Linked DNA regions of Orrella dioscoreae. The protein of the gene in region 1 interacts with the protein of each later gene in a pairwise test. Links are inferred from orthologs where the notes say so. Each region holds a gene or a part of one and is shown in the gene's direction. Other genes may lie near its edges.

Region 1 (9,810 bases):
AAGTGCAGTGGACCGCGCGCGCCGGCGCGCAGGGCACCGAGTTCGAATTGTCGGTGCTCGTGCCCGTGACCAGCCTGTGCCCCTGCTCGAAGACCATCTCCGACTACGGCGCGCACAACCAGCGTTCGCACGTCACGGTCGTGGCCGTCATGCAGGACGAGAACGTCGACATGGACGCCATGATCCGCCTGGTCGAAGACGAGGCATCGTGTGAGCTGTGGGGCCTGCTGAAGCGCCCCGACGAGAAATACGTCACCGAGCGCGCCTACGACAACCCGAAGTTCGTCGAGGATCTGGTGCGCGACGTCGCGGTGCGGGTGAAGGCGCAGCCGGGCGTGTTGCGCTTCCGCGTCGAGGCCGAGAATTTCGAGTCCATCCACAATCATTCCGCGTACGCGGTGGTGGAAGGCTGACACGCAAGGCAGGCCGCGCGGCGGTTTTGCGACGGGGCTCCGTCCCTTTTTGGCAATGTTGTTGCCAATCGCATGATGTTTACGCGATAATCGAAAGCTTTCTTGCTCGACAGCGGGATTTTTCCGTTGCGGGCTGCCCCTTGCCCGGGGCGCGGCGTGTCTTTTGGGGGCACGCGCTGTGTTCAAAAACACAATAAAACACGCGCCGGCGGGCAAGACATCCCTAAGGAGTCGTACCCATGCGTCATTACGAAGTCGTATTCATTGTCCACCCGGACCAGAGCGAGCAGGTGCCCGCCATGGTCGAGCGCTATCAGTCGCTCGTGACCGGTCAGGGCGGTGCCGTGCACCGTCTGGAAGATTGGGGCCGCCGCCAACTGGCCTACCCGATCCAGAAGCTGGTGAAGGCCCATTACGTGTGCCTGAACATCGAGTGCGGCCAGACCACGCTCGACGAGCTGGAGCATTCGTTCCGCTACAACGACGCCGTGCTGCGCCACCTGGTCATCAAGACCAAGGCTGCCCCCGCCGCCGCGTCGGTGATGATGAAGTCGGTCGAGCGCGAAGAGGCCCGCAAGGCCAGCGCCGAAGCCGCCGCTCCCGCCGAATCCGAGTAATTCCGGATCACGGCGTTTCGTATCGGCGAATCCTGGTGAACCGGTTGGCGCTCAGTGCGCAGGTGCTCGAGATCGGGCCCTTGCGACACACCCCGGCCGGTGTGCCAGTGTTGGAAATGCAGTTGTCGCACGCTTCGGAAGTGATCGAGGCGAACCTCCCCCGGCGAGTGGAATTGACGCTGGCGGCGGTGGCCCTGGGAGACCAGGCGCGCATGTTGGCGGGAACGCCGCTCGGCGCAAGCTTGCACGTGGAAGGGTTTCTGGCCCCCGTGCGCAAGAGCGCCACGCGACTCGCCCTGCATATCCAGCAAGCCAGCAGGCAGGCGGTCGGCATCGACCCCGTGGCCTGAGGCGGAATCCCCAATACGGCGCGCAGGCAAAGCCTTCATCACAGCAAGTCGACGTATTCACCCATATTCATGCCAGCCCCCTGGGGCGGCAATTTTGAAAGAGGCACATCATGGCTTTCTTCGGAAAACGCAAGGAAAAACGCAAGTTCACGCAGCAAAACCCGCTCTTCAAGCGCCGCAAGTTCTGCCGCTTCACGGCAGCCGGCGTCGACGAGATCGACTACAAGGATCTGGACACGCTGCGTGATTTCGTCCAGGAAAACGGCAAGATCATTCCCGCCCGCTTGACCGGCACCAAGGCCCACTACCAGCGCCAGCTCGACACCGCGATCAAGCGCGCGCGCTTCCTGGCCCTGCTGTCCTACACCGACAACCACAACTGATCCCGGGGGAATTGACATGCAAATCATCCTGCTCGAAAAACTGGTCAACCTGGGTAACCTGGGCGACGTCGTTCGCGTGCGTGACGGTTACGCCCGCAACTTCCTGATCCCCCAGAAGAAGGCCCGCCGCGCCACCGAAGCCGCGCTGAAGGAATTCGAAGCGCGCCGCGCCGAACTGGAAAAGGTCCAGGCCGAGAAGCTGGCCGCCGCTCAGAAGGAAGGCGAGCGTCTGGAAGGCTTCAACCTGAAGATCTCGCAGAAGGCTGGCGTTGACGGCCGTCTGTTCGGTTCGGTCACCAACCAGGACATCGCCACCGCGCTGCAGAAGGAAGGCTTTGCCTCCGTCGAGAAGTCGCTGGTGCGCCTGCCCGACGGTCCCTTCAAGGCCGTGGGCGAGTACTCGCTCCAAGTCGCGCTGCACGCCGACGTGGTCGCGAACGTGAACCTGGTTGTCGTGGGCGAAATCAACTAAGGTTGAAGGCGTTCCGCAGCAAAAAGCCGGCTTAGGCCGGCTTTTTGTTTCTTGGCGCCATCCTCGCCAGAGAGTGGCTTGCCACCGGTTCTTCCCTTTCCTGGAGTGCCTGCCTTGACCCCCGCTGTGACCTCGGTAGACGACGCTGTGCAAGCGCCCCCCGGTCTGGACGCCTGGCTGGCTGCCGCGCGCGCGACGCCCGAGCCCGACGGCGTGAGCGAGGTGGACATCGGCGGTGTACGCTGCGTGGTCAAGCGCCGGCGCCGCCCCAGCCGCGCGCCGCTCGATTACGGGCTGCGCTATCTGCGTGCCGCGTCCCTGTCGGCGTTCTGCCGCCTGTTCCTGGGCGAATTCCCGTCTCCCAAGGTGCTGCTGCGCAACGGCCTGGCCGACGAAGCGCGGCGCCTGCGTCACTGGCGCGCCCGCGGTTGCGCGGTGCCAGCGGTGTACGCAGAGGAACCCGGCATGCTGGTGCTGGCCTATGTGGGCACCAGTTTTCCCGGCCACCTGCGCCGCGCCGATGCGCCCACGCGCCTGGCCCTGCTGCGCGCCGCCGGAGAAGACCTGGCGCGCTTCCACCAGGCAGGCGGCTGGCATGGCGGCGCGCAGTTGCGCAACATCACCGTGCTGGACGGACGCCGCTGGCGCATCGATTTCGAGGAGAACATCGGCGGGGCGCTGAGCCTGCCCTTGGCCCAGGCGTATGATGTGCTGCAAGCCAGCCTGTCGCTGATGGGCCTGGGCCGCGTCCAGAATCCCGACTGGCCCGCCATGGGGCAGGCCTTGCTCGATGGCTACCTGTCCGTCCAGGATGACGCCCTCGTGCGCGAACAATTACGTGCCATGGCCAGGACGCTGGGGCGCGTGGCGCGTCCGCTGCGCCCCGTGCTGGCCCGCTTGCCGTGGCGAGACGTGCAGGGCTTCCTGCGCACCGCCGATCTCATGCAGAGTCTTTCCCAGCCATGAACAGTCCGACCTCCGACAAAGAACTCGAATACCTGCGCGTCCCGCCCCACTCGGTCGAGGCCGAGCAGTCGGTCCTGGGCGGCCTGCTGCTGGACAACGGCGCCTGGGACCGCATTGGCGATGTGCTGAGCGAAAACGACTTCTATCGCCATGACCACCGCCTGATCTGGCAGCATATCGCGCGCCTCATCAGCCTGTCGCGCCCGGCGGACGTGGTGACGGTGAACGAGTCGCTGGATACGGCGGGCAAGTCGGCCGAAGCAGGCGGCATCGCCTACCTGAACGCGCTGGCCCACAACACGCCTTCCGCGGCCAACATCCGCCGCTATGGCGAAATCGTGCGCGAGCGTTCCGTGCTGCGCAAGCTGGTGACGATCGCGGACGAAATCGCCGCGGCCGCCTTCAATCCCAACGGCAAGGACGCGCGGCAACTGCTGGATGACGCCGAATCCAAGGTCTTCAAGATCGCCGAGGAAAGCGCCAGCAACACCTCGGGCTTCAAGGAAATCCAGCCGCTGCTCACGCAGGTGGTCGAGCGCATCGACGAGCTGTATCACCGCGAATCGGATTCGGACGTCACGGGCGTGCCCACGGGTTTCGCCGATCTCGACAAGATGACTTCGGGCCTGCAAGGCGGCGACCTCATCATCGTGGCGGGCCGTCCCTCGATGGGCAAGACCTCGTTCTCGATGAACATCGGCGAGCACATCGCCATCGAGCAGGGCCTGCCGGTGGCCGTGTTCTCCATGGAAATGGGCGCGGTGCAGCTGGCGCAACGCATGCTGGGTTCGGTTGGCCTGCTGGACCAGCACCGCATGCGTACCGGCAAGCTGACGGCCGAGGACTGGCCGCGCGTGACCCATGCGGTGCAGAAGATGCAGGATGCACAGGTCTACATCGACGAGACGCCGGCGCTCAGCCCGATGGAAGTGCGTGCGCGCGCACGTCGCCTGGCGCGCCAATGCGGCCAGCTGGGCCTGATCATCATCGACTACATGCAGCTCATGTCGGGCAACGGCGGCGCGTCCAGCGAGAACCGCGCGGCCGAAGTGTCGGAAATCAGCCGCTCGCTGAAGGGCCTGGCCAAGGAATTGAATTGCCCGCTGATCGCGCTGTCGCAGCTGAACCGAAGCCTGGAGCAGCGTCCCAACAAGCGCCCCGTGATGAGCGACTTGCGTGAATCGGGCGCCATCGAGCAGGACGCGGACGTGATCCTCTTCATCTACCGTGACGAGGTCTACAACCCCGACTCGCCGGACAAGGGCAGCGCCGAAATCATTATCGGCAAGCAGCGTAACGGCCCGATCGGCACGGTCAGGCTGACGTTCCAGGGCTCCAGCACGCGCTTCCTGAACTTCTCCGCGGCGGGGTACTAAGCCCACCCCCGAGGCGCTGCGTGCCTCCCCCTCAAGGGGGCGGTGCTGGCGGACCGGCGGAGCCGGCTCCGCGGCACCCTGGGTTTGGGTACCGCTGCTTGCAGGGGGGGTTGTTCTGCTGTCGTGCAAAAGAAAAAGCCCGGGTGTTCCGGGCTTTTGCTTTTTGCGGGGGTTTGCGTTTACTGGGCCGAGGCGATGACCTTGCCGGCGTTGGCGATCAGCATCTTGCGCACGCGGCTGGCGTCGCCGATGCGGGAGAGCTTGCCTTCCGAGTTCAGCAGCACGACGGCAAGGTCGCGGCCATTGATGCGGGTGAGCATGACCAGGCATTCGCCGGCTTCGTTGATGAAGCCGGTCTTGGAGACGGTGATGTCCCAGTCGGACTTGGTCACGAGCAGGTTGGTGTTGCGGTAGCGCTCGACCTTGCCCGAGCCGACCTCGATGTCTTCCTCGTCGTCGGTGCTGTAGCGGCGGATGAGCGGCTGTTGGCCGGCGGCGCTCAGCAGTTTCACCAGGTCGCTGGGCGTGGAGACGTTTTCGCTGGAGAGGCCGGTGGGCTCGACGAAGCGGCTGCGGCGCATGCCCAGCGAGGCGGCCTTGGCGTTCATGGCGCGCACGAATGCCGCCTGGCCGCCCGGATAGCTGCGACCCAGCGCATGGGCGGCGCGGTTCTCGGAGGACATCAGCGCCAGGTGCAGCAGGTCGGCGCGGGTCAGCGCCGATCCCACCGACAGGCGCGAGCGCGAGTTGCGCTGGCGGTCGATGTCGTCGCTGGTGATGGTGATCTTCTCGTGCATCGGCAGCTTGCCGTCCAGCACCACCAGGGCCGTCATGAGCTTGGTGATGGAGGCGATGGGGCGCACGGTGTTGGCGTTCTTGCCCACCAGCACTTCGGCGCTGGAGAGATCCTGCACCAGCGCAACCGAGGAGCGCAGGCCCAGGGCGCCGATGCCCACTGCCGGCGCGGCGTCGTCCAGGCCCGCCGGGACCGGAGGGCGCAGGGCCGCGCGCACCGGCACGGCCGTGGTGGCCTGGTTGCGGGGGCGGGTCACGATCTCGCTGCCGCGGCTGGAGCTGGCGCGCCGGGCGCTGGTCTTGCTGCTGGCGGTCCTGGCCGTGGCTTTGCTGCTGGCCTTGCTCGGGGTCTTGGCCGCGCGCTTGGCGCTGGCCTTGCTGCTGGTCTTGGCGCTGGCCTTGGCGGGCGCGGCCTTGGCGGCGCGCTTGCTTGCCGTCTTCGAGGACGCGGCCTTGGTGGCCGGCTTGGCCGTGGCCTTGCTCGTGGCCTTGCTGGTCGTCTTGGTGGCGCTCCTGGCGCCAGATTTGGCGGCCGCGGCCTTCGCCTTGCGCGCTTCTTCCTTCTTGGCGACGCTGGACCTGGCCTTGCTGTCGGTGGAGGACGATGCCGCCCAGCCTGCGCCGGGAGCCAGGCACAACGCCAGGAGGCAGGGGACGAAAGCGCGCACGAAGCGCTCGCGCAGGGAACGGACAGGCTGCATGATCGGACCGGGAAAGACTGTTATGGGGAACTGTTATGGGGACGGGGTGTCCCCAGGGGCCAGGCGCCTGTTGGCCGGGCGCGACGCGCCGCACGGCGACAGCAAGCTGCAAAATTTCTGAAAAATTATATGCTTAGGAATCCAAGCTGAGAATCAGCTTGAGGAAAAAGGCAGGGGAAATTTTGTGACAAGCGGCCCCGCAGGGGGTTGCGCCGGGCGCAACCATAGCGCAGTTTCCCTGCCAGGAGGCTGAATGCGCCACGGGCTGCGGCAAAGCCGCCACGCGGCGCGCAGGCAAGCCGGCCATGCCTCAGCCGCTCGCCGCTCCCGCAGGCGTCATGGCCAGCGCCAGGGCGAATGCTGCGCCCAGCGAGGCAGGGTCGGCGATGCCTTGCCCCGCGATGTCGAAGGCGGTGCCGTGGTCCACGCTGGTGCGTACGAAGGGCAGGCCCACCGTGACGTTCACGCCGTGGTCCACGCCCAGGTATTTCACCGGGATCAATCCCTGGTCGTGGTACTGGGCGACCACGATGTCGAATTCCCCCCGGCGCGCGCGCATGAAGATCGTGTCGCCGGGCCAGGGGCCGCTGGCGTCCACGCCCTGGGCGCGGGCCGCGGCAATGGCAGGGGCGATGACGTCGAGGTCTTCCCGGCCGAACTTGCCGGCTTCGCCCGCGTGGGGGTTCAGGCCCGCGACCGCGACGCGCGGCCGGGCAATGCCTGCCTGGCGGCAGGCGCGGTCTGCCAGCAAAATGGCGCGCAATTCCGCATCGGGCGTGATCGCGGCGGGCACCTGGGCCAGCGCGATGTGGATCGTCACCAGCAGTACGCGCAGTTCGTCGTTCACCAGCATCATCGCGTAGTCGCGCGTGCCTGACCGTTCGGCCAGGATTTCCGTGTGGCCGGGGAAGTCCAGTCCGGCGGCCTGCATGGACGCCTTGTTCAACGGCGCGGTCACGATGGCCCGCAGGCGGCCGGCAAGCGCGTCGTCGATGGCCGCCGTCACGCTGTCATAGGCGGCGCGGCCAGCCAGGGCGCTGATCTCGCCGATGGGCAGGTCGGCAGGCAGGGGCGGGGTGCAGCGGATCACGTCGATGCAGTCCGGCAGCAGGCGTGCCGCGGCGGGCGTGTCGGTCTCTTGTACCGAGATGCCGGGCGCCCAACGCGCCACCGCGCGCGCCAAGGCCGCGGCATCGCCATAGACCACGGCAGGCGCGGGCAGGCCTTGCCGCCACGATTTGGCGACAATCTCCGGCCCGATCCCAGCCGCATCGCCCAGCGTGATGGCGATCGGCAGGCGGACCTGCGGCAGGCGATCCTGCGGCAGGCGATCCCCCGGATCCTGCGAGGCGGGCAAGACGGCGGCGCTCATGTCCGCCGTCTTGCCTGGCCAGTGCTACAGCACGTCGCCCGCATAATCCGCCAGGCGCGAGCGCTCGCCGCGTTGCAGGGTGATGTGGCCCGAGTGCGGCCAGCCCTTGAAACGGTCCACCACGAAGGTGAGGCCCGAGCTGCCTTCCGTGAGGTAGGGCGTGTCGATCTGGGCGATGTTCCCCAGGCAGACCACCTTGGTGCCGGGACCGGCACGGGTGATCAGCGTCTTCATCTGCTTGGGCGTCAGGTTCTGCGCCTCGTCGATGATGAGGAATTTGTTCAGGAAGGTGCGGCCGCGCATGAAGTTCAGCGACTTGACCTTGATGCGCGAGCGGATCAGGTCCATGGTGGCGGCGCGCCCCCAGTCGTTGTTGTGCGAATTGCCGCTGCCGTCCTCGCCCATGTTCAGCACGTCGAGGTTGTCTTCCAGCGCGCCCATCCAGGGCAGCATCTTTTCTTCCTCGGTGCCGGGCAGGAAGCCGATGTCCTCGCCGACCGGGACCGTGACGCGCGTCATGATGATCTCGGTATAGCGCTTGGTTTCCAGCACCTGCGTCAGGCCCGCGGCCAGCGTCAGCAGCGTCTTGCCGGTGCCGGCCTGGCCCAGCAGCGAGACGAAGTCGCAGTCAGGGTTCATCAGCAGGTTCAGCGCGAAGTTCTGCTCGCGGTTGCGGGCGGTGATGCCCCAGACGTTGTTCTTGCCATGCGTGTAGTCGCGCAGGGTGGCCAGCACGGCGCTCTTGCCGCTGACCTCCTTGACGTGCGCGTACAAGGGCATCTGGCCTTCGAAGTACACGAACTGGTTCACGACGAACTGCGAGCACAGCGGGCCGGTGATGCGGTAGTAGGTCGTGCCGCTTTGCTGCCACGACTCGACGCCCTTGCCGTGCTTGTTCCAGAAGTTCTCGGGCAGTTGCAGCACGCCCGTGTAGAGCAGGTCCGAGTCCTCCAGGACGTGGTCGTTGAAGTAGTCCTCGGCGGCCAGGCCCAGTGCGCGCGCCTTCAGGCGCATGTTGATGTCCTTGGACACCAGCACCACGTCGCGCTGCTTTTCCTGTTCCTGCAACGCGCGCACCACGCCCAGGATCTGGTTGTCGGCGCGGCCCATCGGCAGGTCGTCGGGCAGGTCGCCGTGCATCGCGCGCGTCTGGAACAGCAGGTGCCCGCCGGCATCCTTGTTGCCCAGCAGGTTCAGCGCGAGGCCTTCCTCGAAGTCGACCGAGGGCGAGGCGCCCATGAGGGCATCCAGCGAACGGCTGACCTGGCGCGCGTTGCGCGCCACTTCCGACATGCCCTTCTTGTGATGATCCAGCTCTTCGAGCGTCATCATCGGCAGGTAGACGTCGTGTTCCTCGAAGCGGAAGAGCGAGGTCGGGTCGTGCATCAGCACGTTGGTGTCCAGCACGAAGAGCTTGCGCGCGCCCTTGTCGGGGCCACGTCCGCGGCTGCGCGGCTTGGCGGCCTCTTCCCTGGCGTGCACGGGAGGCTTGTCCTGCTTCGCAGCCGGTTTCTCCGCCGCCTTTGCCGTCTTGGCGGGAGTGGCCGCGCCGCGCCGCGCTTTCTGCTCGGGCGCCACCAGGCCGTCAAGCTGCGGCTGCAGCGAAGGCGGGGTGGATTGCGGTGCGGCGGGTTTCACCGGCGCCTGGGGCGGCGTGGCGGCGACCGGGGCGGCGGGCGTGAGCAGCGCCGCCTGGCGCGTGGCGGTCTTGCCCGCGGCCTTTTTGGCGGGGGCGGCGGGGGCTGGCTTGGCGTGCGAGACGCTGGGAGGTTCCGAAGGCGAGGCGATGAGGGTTGCGGGACGGGTGGGCAACTTAGGAAGCGGCATGAACGTCACTCTCCAGTGGGGGCCAGCGGAACGAAAGAAACTAACCGATGCTGCGCGCGGCCTGCAGGACTTCGCGCGCGTGATTGGGTACCTTGACGCCGCGCCATTCCTGCACCAGCTTGCCCTGGGCGTCGATCAGGAAGGTGCTGCGTTCGATACCTCGTACCTGTTTACCGTACATGTTCTTCTGCTTGATGACGCCGTACAGATTGCAGACGGCTTCCTCGGTGTCCGAGATCAGCGGGAAGGTCAGGCCGTGCTTGGCGCAGAAATTCTCGTGGGATTTCAGCGTGTCCCGGGACACGCCGACGACCAGGCAGCCGGCGTCCAGGAATTCGTCGTACAGGTCGCGGAAATCCTGGCTTTCGGTGGTGCAGCCCGGCGTGTTGTCCTTGGGATAGAAATACAGCACGACGGCGCGTCCCTGGCATTGGGACAGGCTGATGGGACCGATGGTGCTTTCCGCCTGGAAGAGGGGGGCGGGTTTTCCGATGGCTGCTTGGGTCATGGTGGGTCTGTTCGGTGGTGTCAGGCGGGG
Region 2 (9,734 bases), 2.8 Mb from region 1 along the record:
TGTTCCAGCAGTTCTCGCTGGCCTACACCCAGCGCGTGGTAGACAAGCTGATCCGCGAGCGCGAAGGGCGCCGCGTGCCCGTCATCGTGTTCACGAAGGGCGGGGGCATCTGGCTGGAACAGATCGCCGCCATCGGCTGCGATGCCGTCGGCCTGGATTGGACGGTGGACCTGGGCGCCGCGCGCCGCCGGGTACAGGACCGGGTGGCGCTGCAGGGCAACCTGGACCCCATGGCACTGTTCGGCGGCGAAGCCGCTGTGCGCGCCGAAGCCCGCCGCGTGCTGGACGCTTTCGGTCCGGTGGGTCAGGGCGGTCACGTCTTCAACCTGGGCCATGGCATTTCCCAGTACACGCCGCCGGAGGCGGTTGCCGCGCTGGTGGACGAGGTCCACCACTACAGCGCGGGGCTGCATGCCTGAGGTAAGTGGTCGCTCCCGTCGGAAATGCTGCCCAGGCGGGCTGCACCCCTGAGCACTTGTGCACAGGAAATTGCAATTCAGGGAATACCCCACACAGAAGAGAGCGGAGATCTGAATGCAGTCGTAAGTCATTGATGTGAAATGATTAAGTCTATATTCAGAAAGTGTTTTTGACCTGCCGCATAAGCTGTGTTATTTCCCTTCAGCACTTGTTCAATGCCTTTTCCCCAAAGTTATCCACAGGCTGGCGGGAAAAGGTTTTGCTAGCCCCGATCTAACAATCTCTTAGGGCGAACTCCGAGAATCCACTTTAAGTTGCGACTCGGATCGTTCCCGTTTTCGTCTCGCCGATGTCCCAGACCGCTCCCCTGATCGACGCTGCAGGCACCGCCATGGTGCCGCCCGCGGCGTGGGTGCGCGTGGTGCTGGATGTGCCCTTGCCGGGGCCGTTCGATTACCGCCATGTGGCGCCGGTCGAGCCGGGGACGCGGGTGATCGTGCCTTTCGGGCGGCGCAAACTGATCGGCGTGGTGGTGGACAATCCGGCTGAACCGGGATACGAGCCCAGCCAGATCAAGGATGTGGAGCAGGTGCTGGACGACCTGCCGCCGCTGTCCGAGCGCTGGATGCGCCTGGCGCGGTTCGCGGCGGATTATTACCAGCGCCCGCTGGGCGAGGTCATGCTGCCGGCCTTGCCGGGACCGCTGCGCAAGGTCTCGGCCTACCAGGGCAAGCGGGCCTCGGGCGGGCCGGTGGCGCGCCAGGCCAGGCGCAAGCGCACGGCGCGCGACGATGCCGCGGCTGACCAGCCGCCCACGCTGAACGAGGCGCAGCAGGCGGCGGTGGATGCCATCGTCGGCGCGCCGGCCTTCCACGCCTTCCTGCTGCACGGCGTCACCGGCAGCGGCAAGACCGAGGTCTACCTGCGCGCCGCCGAACAGGTGCTGGCGCGCGGCCGCCAGGTGCTGATGCTGGTGCCGGAAATCAACCTGACGCCGCAGTTCGAGGCTGCCTTGCGGGCGCGCCTCGAACGGGTCGCAGGCGCGGACGGACTGGCCGTGCTGCACAGCGGCCTGTCGGAGGGCGAGCGCTTGCAGGCGTGGACGCGGGCGGTCGATGGGCGTGCGCGCATCGTGCTGGGCACGCGCCTGGCTGTGTTTGCGCCGCTGGAAGACCTGGGCCTCATCGTCGTGGACGAAGAGCACGACACCTCGTACAAGCAGCAGGACGGCCTGCGCTATTCCGCGCGCGACCTGGCCGTCTGGCGCGGCCGCGATGCGGCTGCCGCCGTCGTGCTGGGCTCGGCCACGCCCGCGCTGGAGACCTGGTATCACGCCACGCGCGGCCACTACACGCGGCTCGGCCTGCCGACGCGCGCGCGCGCGGCCAGCCTGCCGGCGGTCAGGCTGGTGGATACGCGCCGGCTGCCGATGGAAAACGGCATGTCGCCGCAACTGCTGGATGGCATTGCCGACCGCCTGGCGCGCGGCGAGCAATCGCTGGTGTTCCTGAACCGGCGCGGCTATTCGCCCGCCCTGCATTGCGCCTCCTGCGGCTGGGTCAGCCAATGCACGCGCTGTACGGCATTCACGGTGCTGCATCGCGGCTCGCACGGCATGCACCGCCTGCAATGCCACCATTGCGGCTACCAGGCGCGCGTGCCGCGCGCCTGCCCCGACTGCGGCGACCAGGACTTGAAGCCCATGGGGCGGGGCACGCAACGGGTCGAGGAATACCTGGCAGAGAAATTCCCCGCTGCCCGCATTTCCCGCATCGATGCCGACAGCACCCGCCGCAAGGGCAGCGCGCAGGCCTTGTTCGCCCAGGTGCATGCCGGTGAGGTCGACATCCTGGTCGGCACGCAGATGGTGGCCAAGGGCCATGACTTCGCCAACCTGACGCTGGTGGGCGTGCTGAACGCCGATTCCATGTTGTTCTCGCAGGACTTCCGGGCTCCGGAACGCCTGTTCGCCCAGCTCATGCAGGTGTCGGGGCGCGCTGGGCGCCACGGTGGCCAGGGTGAAGTCCTGATCCAGACGGGCTATCCGGAACAATCCGTCTATCAATCCTTGCTGCGTCACGATTACGAAGGCTTCGCCCGGCATGCGCTGGCCGAGCGCGAAAGTGTCGGCCTGCCGCCCTATGCCTTCCAGGCGCTGCTGTCCGCGGAAGCCCGCGAGCTGGCGCAGGCAATCGATTTCCTGCAGCGTGCGCGCGACGAGGCTGAAAATGTCCTTGCCGAGGCGGGCCTGCCGGGCGGCGTGACGCTATATGATCCAGTGCCGCTGCGCGTCGTCCGCGTGGCCAATGTCGAGCGGGCCCAATTGCTGCTGGAAAGCGCAAGCCGCCCCGCCCTGCTGGCGTTCCTGCGCCGCTGGGTGGGCGTGTTGCCCGCGCTGGCTGCTGACGGCCGCGCACGCTGGCTGCTTGAAGTGGATCCGCTGGAGATCTGAAAGAATGACCACCCCCAATTCCGTGCCCGCCGGGCTCAACCCGGCGCAGCGCGAAGCCGTGCTTTACCTGGATGGCCCCAGCCTCGTGCTGGCGGGCGCGGGTTCCGGCAAGACGCGCGTCATCACGCAGAAGATGGCCTACCTGCTGCGCGATTGCGGCTACATGGCTCGCAACATCGTGGCGCTGACATTCACGAACAAGGCCGCGCGCGAGATGGACGAGCGCGTGAAGACCCTGGTCGACCCGAAGATGGCCAAGGGCCTCATCATCAGCACCTTCCACTCGCTGGGCGTGCGCCTGTTGCGGGAAGAAGCCCGCAATGCCGGGCTGAAGCCGCAGTTCTCCATCCTGGACGCGGATGACGCCATGGCCATCATCCAGGAGATGCTGGCCACCACGGACAAGGGCCGGCTGCGTGCCGTGCAGTCGGCCATCTCGTTGTGGAAGAACGGCCTGGTGGATCCGGACGAGGCCGAGCGCACGGCCGCCACCGCCGGCGAGGCCGAAGCCGCCCGGGTCTATCGCAGCTACAACGCGACGCTGGCGGCTTACCAGTCCGTGGATTTCGACGACCTGATCCGCATTCCCGCGCAACTGCTTGCCAGCAACGACACGGTGCGCGAGCGCTGGCAGAACCGCGTGCGCTACCTGCTGGTGGACGAATACCAGGACACCAACGTGTGCCAGTACCAGCTGGTGCGGCTGCTGACCGGCCCGCGCGCCATGTTCACCGCGGTGGGCGACGACGACCAGGCCATCTACGCCTGGCGCGGCGCCACCATCGAGAACCTGGCCAAGCTCACGACGGACTATCCGCAGCTGAAGGTCATCAAGCTGGAGCAGAACTACCGTTCGGTGCAGCGCATCCTGGCCGCGGCCAACAGCGTCATCGAGCGCAATCCCAAGCTCTTCGAGAAGAAGCTGTGGTCGGACCTGGGCGTGGGCGAGCCCATCGTGATCTCGCCGATGAACGACGAGGAAACCGAAGCCCAGAGCATCGCCATGAAGATTTCGGCCTCGCGCTTCGAGCGCCAGGCCAGCTGGAAGGATTTCGCCATCCTGTACCGCGGCAACCACCAGGCCCGCATCATCGAGCAGGCGCTGCGCGACCTGAAGATCCCGTACACGATCGCGGGCGGCCAGAGCTTCTTCGACAAGGCCGAGGTGCGCGACGTGTTGTCCTATCTGCGCCTGATCGCCAACGATGCGGACGACCCCGCCTTCATCCGGGCCGCCACGACCCCACGCCGCGGGATCGGGCAGGCCACCTTGCAGGCCCTGGGCACCTATGCTGCCGAGCGTGAGGTGTCGCTCTTCGAGGCCGTCTTCGAGCAAGGCCTGGAAACCCGCCTGCAGCCGCGCCAGATCGAGCCGTTGCGCGTGTTCACGGAGTTCATCCAGCGCATGCAATGGCGCGCGGGCCGCGGCGTCGAAGGGCGCCCGCCCCCCAAGGCGGAGCCTGCCGGACCGCTGCTGGACGATCTCCTGGGCGCCATCGACTACGAGCGCTTCCTGTACGACACCATGGAAGAGCGGCCGGCGCAGTCACGCTGGCACAACGTGCTGGAACTGGTGGGCTGGCTCAAGCGCAAGGCCGAGGAAGACGGCCATACGCTCTTCGAGCTCGTGCAGCACGTGGCGCTCATCACGATGCTGGAGCGCCAGCATGACGAGGAAGAGCCCGACGCGGTGAAGATGTCGACGCTGCATGCGTCCAAGGGCCTGGAGTATCCGCACGTCTATCTGGCGGGCGTGGAAGAAGGGCTCCTGCCGCACATGGGAAAGGACGACGAAGAGGGTGATCCGGCGCGGGCCGCGGAATCGCTGGCCGCGCGCATCGAGGAAGAGCGCCGGCTGATGTACGTGGGCATCACCCGCGCGCAGCGCAGCCTGAACCTCAGCTGGTGCAAGAAGCGCCGGCGCGCCCGCGAGGACGTGGTGCGCGAGCCTTCCCGCTTCATCGAGGAAATGGGCCTGGGCACCGCGCCGCAAGGGGCGGACCCGGCCAGCCATCTCAGCCCGAAAGAACGGCTGGGCATGCTCAAGGCCTTGCTGAACAAGCGCGGCTGAACGCCGGCGGCCTCGCCGTTCGAAGCCGCGCTCAGGTTTCCGCCGCCAGGCGTCCCGCGTCCTCGCACCATTGCGGCAGTTGCGCGCCGGGCATCGGGCGCCCAAACAGATAGCCTTGCAGTTCGTCGCAGCCGATGCTGCACAGCGCCTGCGCCTCTTCCTCGCGTTCGACGCCTTCGGCCACCACGCGCAGGCCCAGCTCGTGGCCCAGTTCGATGATGGCCTTCACCACGGCCAGGTCGGTGGCGGAATCCAGCATGCCGCGCACGAACGCCTGGTCGATCTTCAGGCGGTCAAGCGGGAAGCGGTTCAGGTAGCTCAGGCTGGAATACCCCGTGCCGAAGTCGTCCAGCGACAGCTTCACGCCCAGCTTGCGGATGTCCCGGATCACGTCCAGGTAATTCTCCGCATTGCTCATCAGCACGGTCTCGGTGATCTCCAGCTCCAGCAGCTCGGGCGCGATGCCATGCGCGTTCAGGCAGGCGCGCAACGTGTCGATGAGGCCCGGGTCGCGCAGCTGGATGGCGGAAAGGTTGATCGAGGTGCGCAGGGCAGGCAAGCCCTGGTCGCGCCACGCGGCCATCTGCCGGCAGGCCTCGTCGATGACCCAGGCGCCGATGGGAATGATGAGGCGGGTATCTTCCGCGATGGGGATGAACTGGCCTGGCGGGATGGCGCCCAGCGTGGGCGAGGTCCAGCGCAGCAGGCCCTCCACGCCGACGATTGCGCCGTGGGCGGCATCGACGCAGGGCTGGAATGCCAGTGCCAGTTCGCGCTGGGCCACGCAGGTCCTGAGGCCGGCCTCCATCGCCAGCCGCAGCCGGGCGCGCTCGGCCATCTCGGCCGAGAAGAACTTCACGAGATTGCGGCCCGCCGCCTTGGCCTGGTACATGGCGGCATCGGCGTTCTGCATCAGCGTATCGATGTCCAGGCCATCGTCCGGATACATCGCCACGCCGACGCTGCACGAGACCTGCAGCGTGACGCCGCCGATCTCGTGCGGCTCCCGCACGAGCGGGATCAGGCGCTCGCCGATCAGGTGCTCGACGTCGGCCTGGTTGGTGACACCATTGAGGATGATGGTGAACTCGTCGCCACCCAGCCGGCTGACGGTGTCGCCGCTGCGCACGGCCTGCAGCAGCCGGCGCGAGATGGACTTCAGCAAGCCGTCGCCGACATGGTGGCCGAGGGAGTCGTTGATGTCCTTGAAGCGATCCAGGTCGATGAACAGCACGGCGCAGCGCCGGCCTGTCCGCTCGCCGCTTTCCAGCGACGCGGCCAGCTGTTTGGTGAACAGCGCCCGGTTGGGCAGTTGCGTCAGCACGTCGTGCTCGGCCAGGAAGCGGATGCGCGCCTCGCTCTTCTTGCGGTCGGTGATGTCGATGACGGTGCAGATGTAGTGCGACACGTCGGCCTGCTTGTCGCGCACGGCGCTGATCATCAGCCAGGCCGGATAGTCGCCGCCCTGGCGCCGGCGGATCTGGGCCTCGCCGCTCCACGTGCTGGAAGGCTCGACATACGCGACGAGGTTTTCCATGACGGAGCCATTGCGCGACTCCGCGGCGATGAAGCCCGGCACCTTGCCCAGCACGTCCGCGGTGCTGAAACCCGTGGACCGGTAGAAGGACGCGTTGGCGCTCAGCAGCTTGCGCTCGTGGTCGAGGATCAGGATGGCCTCGGACGAGGCCTCGAAGACCTTGGCCCAGAGTTCCAGCCGTTGCTCCATCAGCTTGATCTGGTTGATGGGCGTGAACGCCGTCAGGATCGCATCGCGTCCCTGGAAATGCAGGCGCCGCGCGGACAGCATGGCCCAGGTGGGTTCGGCGCCGGCGCGCCACAGCACCTCGAATTCATCGACGGCATCGTGGTCGGACAGTTGCTGGAAGAACCGTGCGCGCACCGATGAGTCCAGCCCGTGCATCCACGGGTCCGTCGTGCGTCCGCCCAGCCACGACAAGGCGGGCTGGTTGGCGTGCAGCACTTCATGGCCAGGCACCGAGGTCACCATCATGGGCACGGGCGTGGCTTCCACCAGCGAATGCTGCGCGGCCGACGCGCGGGCCGTGGCGGCCAGTTCCTTCTGGGCGTCGCGTTCGCGGTCCAGCTGCTCCAGCATGTCGTTGAAACCGCGCACCAGCTGGCCGATCTCGTCCTGGCTGTTCCACGACGCCCGTTGCGTGTGGTCGCCGGTTCGGCGCACCGTGTCCATGACACGCGCCAGTTGCCGCAACGGCCAGGAGATCTGCTGGGCGACGAAATACACCATGAAGAGAATGCTGATCAGCAGGAACAGGGCGGTGCCCAGATGCAGCCACATCCTTGAGTACAAACCGCTGACGCGGGTGTAGAGCAGTTCGTCCAGCCGGTCGGCCGTGACGATCCATGCCGCATCCGCGGCATGGACCACGGCCTGCTGCGCGGCGCCCGCCGCCCGCAGTGCCGCTTCGTTGCGCACGCCCGCTTCGTGGTTCAGCACGTCATGCACCGTGCGGCGATAGGTATCGACCGTGGCGAGCAGGTGCTGGATGGAGGGCGTCAGCGCAGCGCCCAGCTGGCGATTGACCGCGCCGGCTTCGGCGTAGTCCGAGCGCAGGCCCTGCAGGACCGCATCCAGCTGGCCTTCCAGCAGCAGATAGCGGACCCGCACGGCTTCGTCCGATTGCAAGGCGGGATTGGTGTCGTTCAGCAGGTGGCCGATGCTGTTGACCGCGTGCAGCAACGCGGGGTAGCGCAGGATGGACAGCGACATGGCGTAGTAGCTGTCCAGGTCCGGATCCAGGATCAGGTTGGACTGGTTGCCCACGCGTGTGATCAGCGCCCGGCAGGCATCCAGGGCTTCGGCCAGCGCGTCGTAGTTGGGGGCAGGCGAGAGCGACAGCCGTTCCAGCTGTGCGCGCAGGCGCGCGTTCAATTCGGCGCTTTGCATGTTGGCGCCGTACTGGGTTTCGGCAGTGGCCAGCGCCGTGTGGGCCTTGCCCAGGGCGTCGGGCGTGGCGGGTTGCCCGGCACCGGCCAGCGCGACGTCGACCAGCGTGTCGCGCACGGCAGTGATGTAGGCGCTGCCCAGGATCTCCTTGTCGGAGAAATCGATGGACAGGGTTTTTTCGTGGATGAGGATGCCGCTGATGTAGACGACGGCGGTGAGGTCAAGCAGATAGATCAGCAGCAGCTTGCGGCCGACCCTCAGCCGCGCGAGCAGCCGGAAAAAGACATTGCGCTTCATGCGTCAGACTGCCGGCAAGGGATCCATTCCGGACCTCCATGCCCTTCCCCCAGGCGTTGCGGTCATGCCCTCATTGGCCGCCGCTTGTACATTTTGTAATGTGTTTTATAGCGTACTCCGGCCCACGGTGATAGTGGGCCTTTCCGCAGTGTCGCGGACAGTACACGATGGCAAGGCCTGCCGGTACGAGACGGGCGCTTCAGCCTTGTGCCGGCGATGGGAAAACACCCGGGGGGAAGTCGGGCGGATGCCGGCCATCGAACCAGGACGCCTGGCATCCTGGCCCAATAAAAAAGGCTCCCGAGGGAGCCTGCTTCACATTACCAGTCGGAACCGGAGTAGCGGGCGCTTTGCTGGCGGGCGCGGACCATGCTGTCGTTCACTTCGGCGAAGAAGTCAGCGGTAGCGGTGATGGCCTTCCAGGTGCGACGCGCGGCGCCAGCAGCGATCGCGGACAGAATCAGCGGGCGATCGGAGAGGGCGTTACGCAGCATGTCGCGTTCCAGCGTGTCGGTCAGCCGAACGTTCGAGTTGAGTGCGTGTGCCATGGTGGTTTCCTTGCTTGAGAACTGCGTTTTACGACTAAGTGAAAACGAGTATAGGGTAATCCCTAGGGGTGGGCAAGGAGAATTCTAGGGAAAACCCTAGGATGTGTGGCGAGAACGCAAAAAACGTCCTTTTGAATGGTATTTAAGCCGGGTGAAAACAAAAAAAAGGCCATTTTGACGGCCCAAAGTACAAACCCCGGCACGAGGCCGGGGTTCGGGAAATGCCAGGGGAACGAAGCTTACTTGGCGGCGTTCACCATGTAGCGCACGGCGGCCAGCAGGTCTTCGTTGCTGGCGTTGGCGGCGCCACCCTTGGGCGGCATGGCGCCCTTGCCCTTGATGACCACTTCCATCATGGCGTCCTCGCCGGTGGCGATGTACTTGGCCCAGGCGGCCTTGTCGCCGAACTTGGGTGCACCGGCGACACCCGCGCCGTGACAGGCGAAACAGGTGCTCTTGTAGAGCTTTTCGCCGGCGGGGTTGACGGCCTGCGCGTCAGCGGCGGGCTTGGCCTCGGCCTGCGCGGCAGGCTGGGGCGCTTCGGCGGGAGCGGCCGCGGCCGCGGCGGGGGCAGGAGCAGGAGCCGCCGCTGCGGCGGGCGCGTCGGGCTTCTTTTCGCCTTCCGCGGCAGGTTCGGGCGCTGCCGGTTCCTCGAAAGAGGCCCCCGATTTGTTCGCCATGTAGACCACGGCGCGGGCGACCTCGACGTCGTCCAGCGTCGGATTGCCACCCTTGGCGGGCATGGCACCCTTGCCGGTGATGGCGACCTTCAGCATGGTCTCGTAGCCTTCCTTGATGTACTTGGCCCAGGCCGAGTTGTCGCCCAGCTTGGGCGCGCCGGCGGTGCCGGCGTTATGACAGGCCGCACAGGTGGAGGTGTAGACCTGTTCGCCCGTCTTCAATTCACGCGGCGCGCTGGCATCGACCAGTTCGAGCTTGGCCACGGGGGCGATGCGCTTGCTGGTGGCTTCCTCGCCCAGGGTGTCGGAGCCGGCGCCGACCTTCACGCCCGAGGTCACG

The links.
Region 2: the proteins of ODI_RS08070 (region 1) and ODI_RS20640 interact in binary tests that used the Escherichia coli proteins (3 or more experiments, as listed by UniProt). The link is inferred for Orrella dioscoreae from one-to-one orthologs.

What each region holds. Positions count from the first base shown.
Region 1 is NZ_LT907988.1:1,725,130-1,734,939, forward strand. The notes cover bases 2,388-5,387. They hold ODI_RS08070 (replicative DNA helicase), read left to right. Parts: upstream 2,388-3,197; coding sequence 3,198-4,577; downstream 4,578-5,387. Other genes in these bases: ODI_RS08065 (phosphotransferase), read left to right, coding at 2,388-3,201; pbpG (D-alanyl-D-alanine endopeptidase), read right to left, coding at 4,757-5,387. Also shown: GTP cyclohydrolase FolE2, read left to right, coding at 1-413; rpsF (30S ribosomal protein S6), read left to right, coding at 653-1,030; priB (primosomal replication protein N), read left to right, coding at 1,066-1,380; rpsR (30S ribosomal protein S18), read left to right, coding at 1,491-1,763; rplI (50S ribosomal protein L9), read left to right, coding at 1,780-2,235; more of ODI_RS08065, read left to right, coding at 2,350-2,387; more of pbpG, read right to left, coding at 5,388-6,073; 4-hydroxythreonine-4-phosphate dehydrogenase PdxA, read right to left, coding at 6,384-7,445; ODI_RS08085 (PhoH family protein), read right to left, coding at 7,470-9,272; ODI_RS08090 (peroxiredoxin), read right to left, coding at 9,313-9,780; ODI_RS08095 (Mth938-like domain-containing protein), read right to left, coding at 9,801-9,810. UniProt on the Escherichia coli protein: The main replicative DNA helicase, it participates in initiation and elongation during chromosome replication. Travels ahead of the DNA replisome, separating dsDNA into templates for DNA synthesis.
Region 2 is NZ_LT907988.1:4,504,254-4,513,987, reverse strand. The notes cover bases 2,486-5,409. They hold ODI_RS20640 (UvrD-helicase domain-containing protein), read left to right. Parts: upstream 2,486-2,876; coding sequence 2,877-4,943; downstream 4,944-5,409. Other genes in these bases: ODI_RS20635 (EAL domain-containing protein), read right to left, coding at 4,975-5,409; ODI_RS20645 (primosomal protein N'), read left to right, coding at 2,486-2,872. Also shown: hemE (uroporphyrinogen decarboxylase), read left to right, coding at 1-419; more of ODI_RS20645, read left to right, coding at 812-2,485; more of ODI_RS20635, read right to left, coding at 5,410-8,166; ODI_RS20630 (hypothetical protein), read right to left, coding at 8,487-8,714; ODI_RS20625 (c-type cytochrome), read right to left, coding at 8,954-9,734. UniProt on the Escherichia coli protein: Rep helicase is a single-stranded (ss)DNA-dependent ATPase involved in DNA replication; it can initiate unwinding at a nick in the DNA. It binds to ssDNA and acts in a progressive fashion along the DNA in the 3' to 5' direction.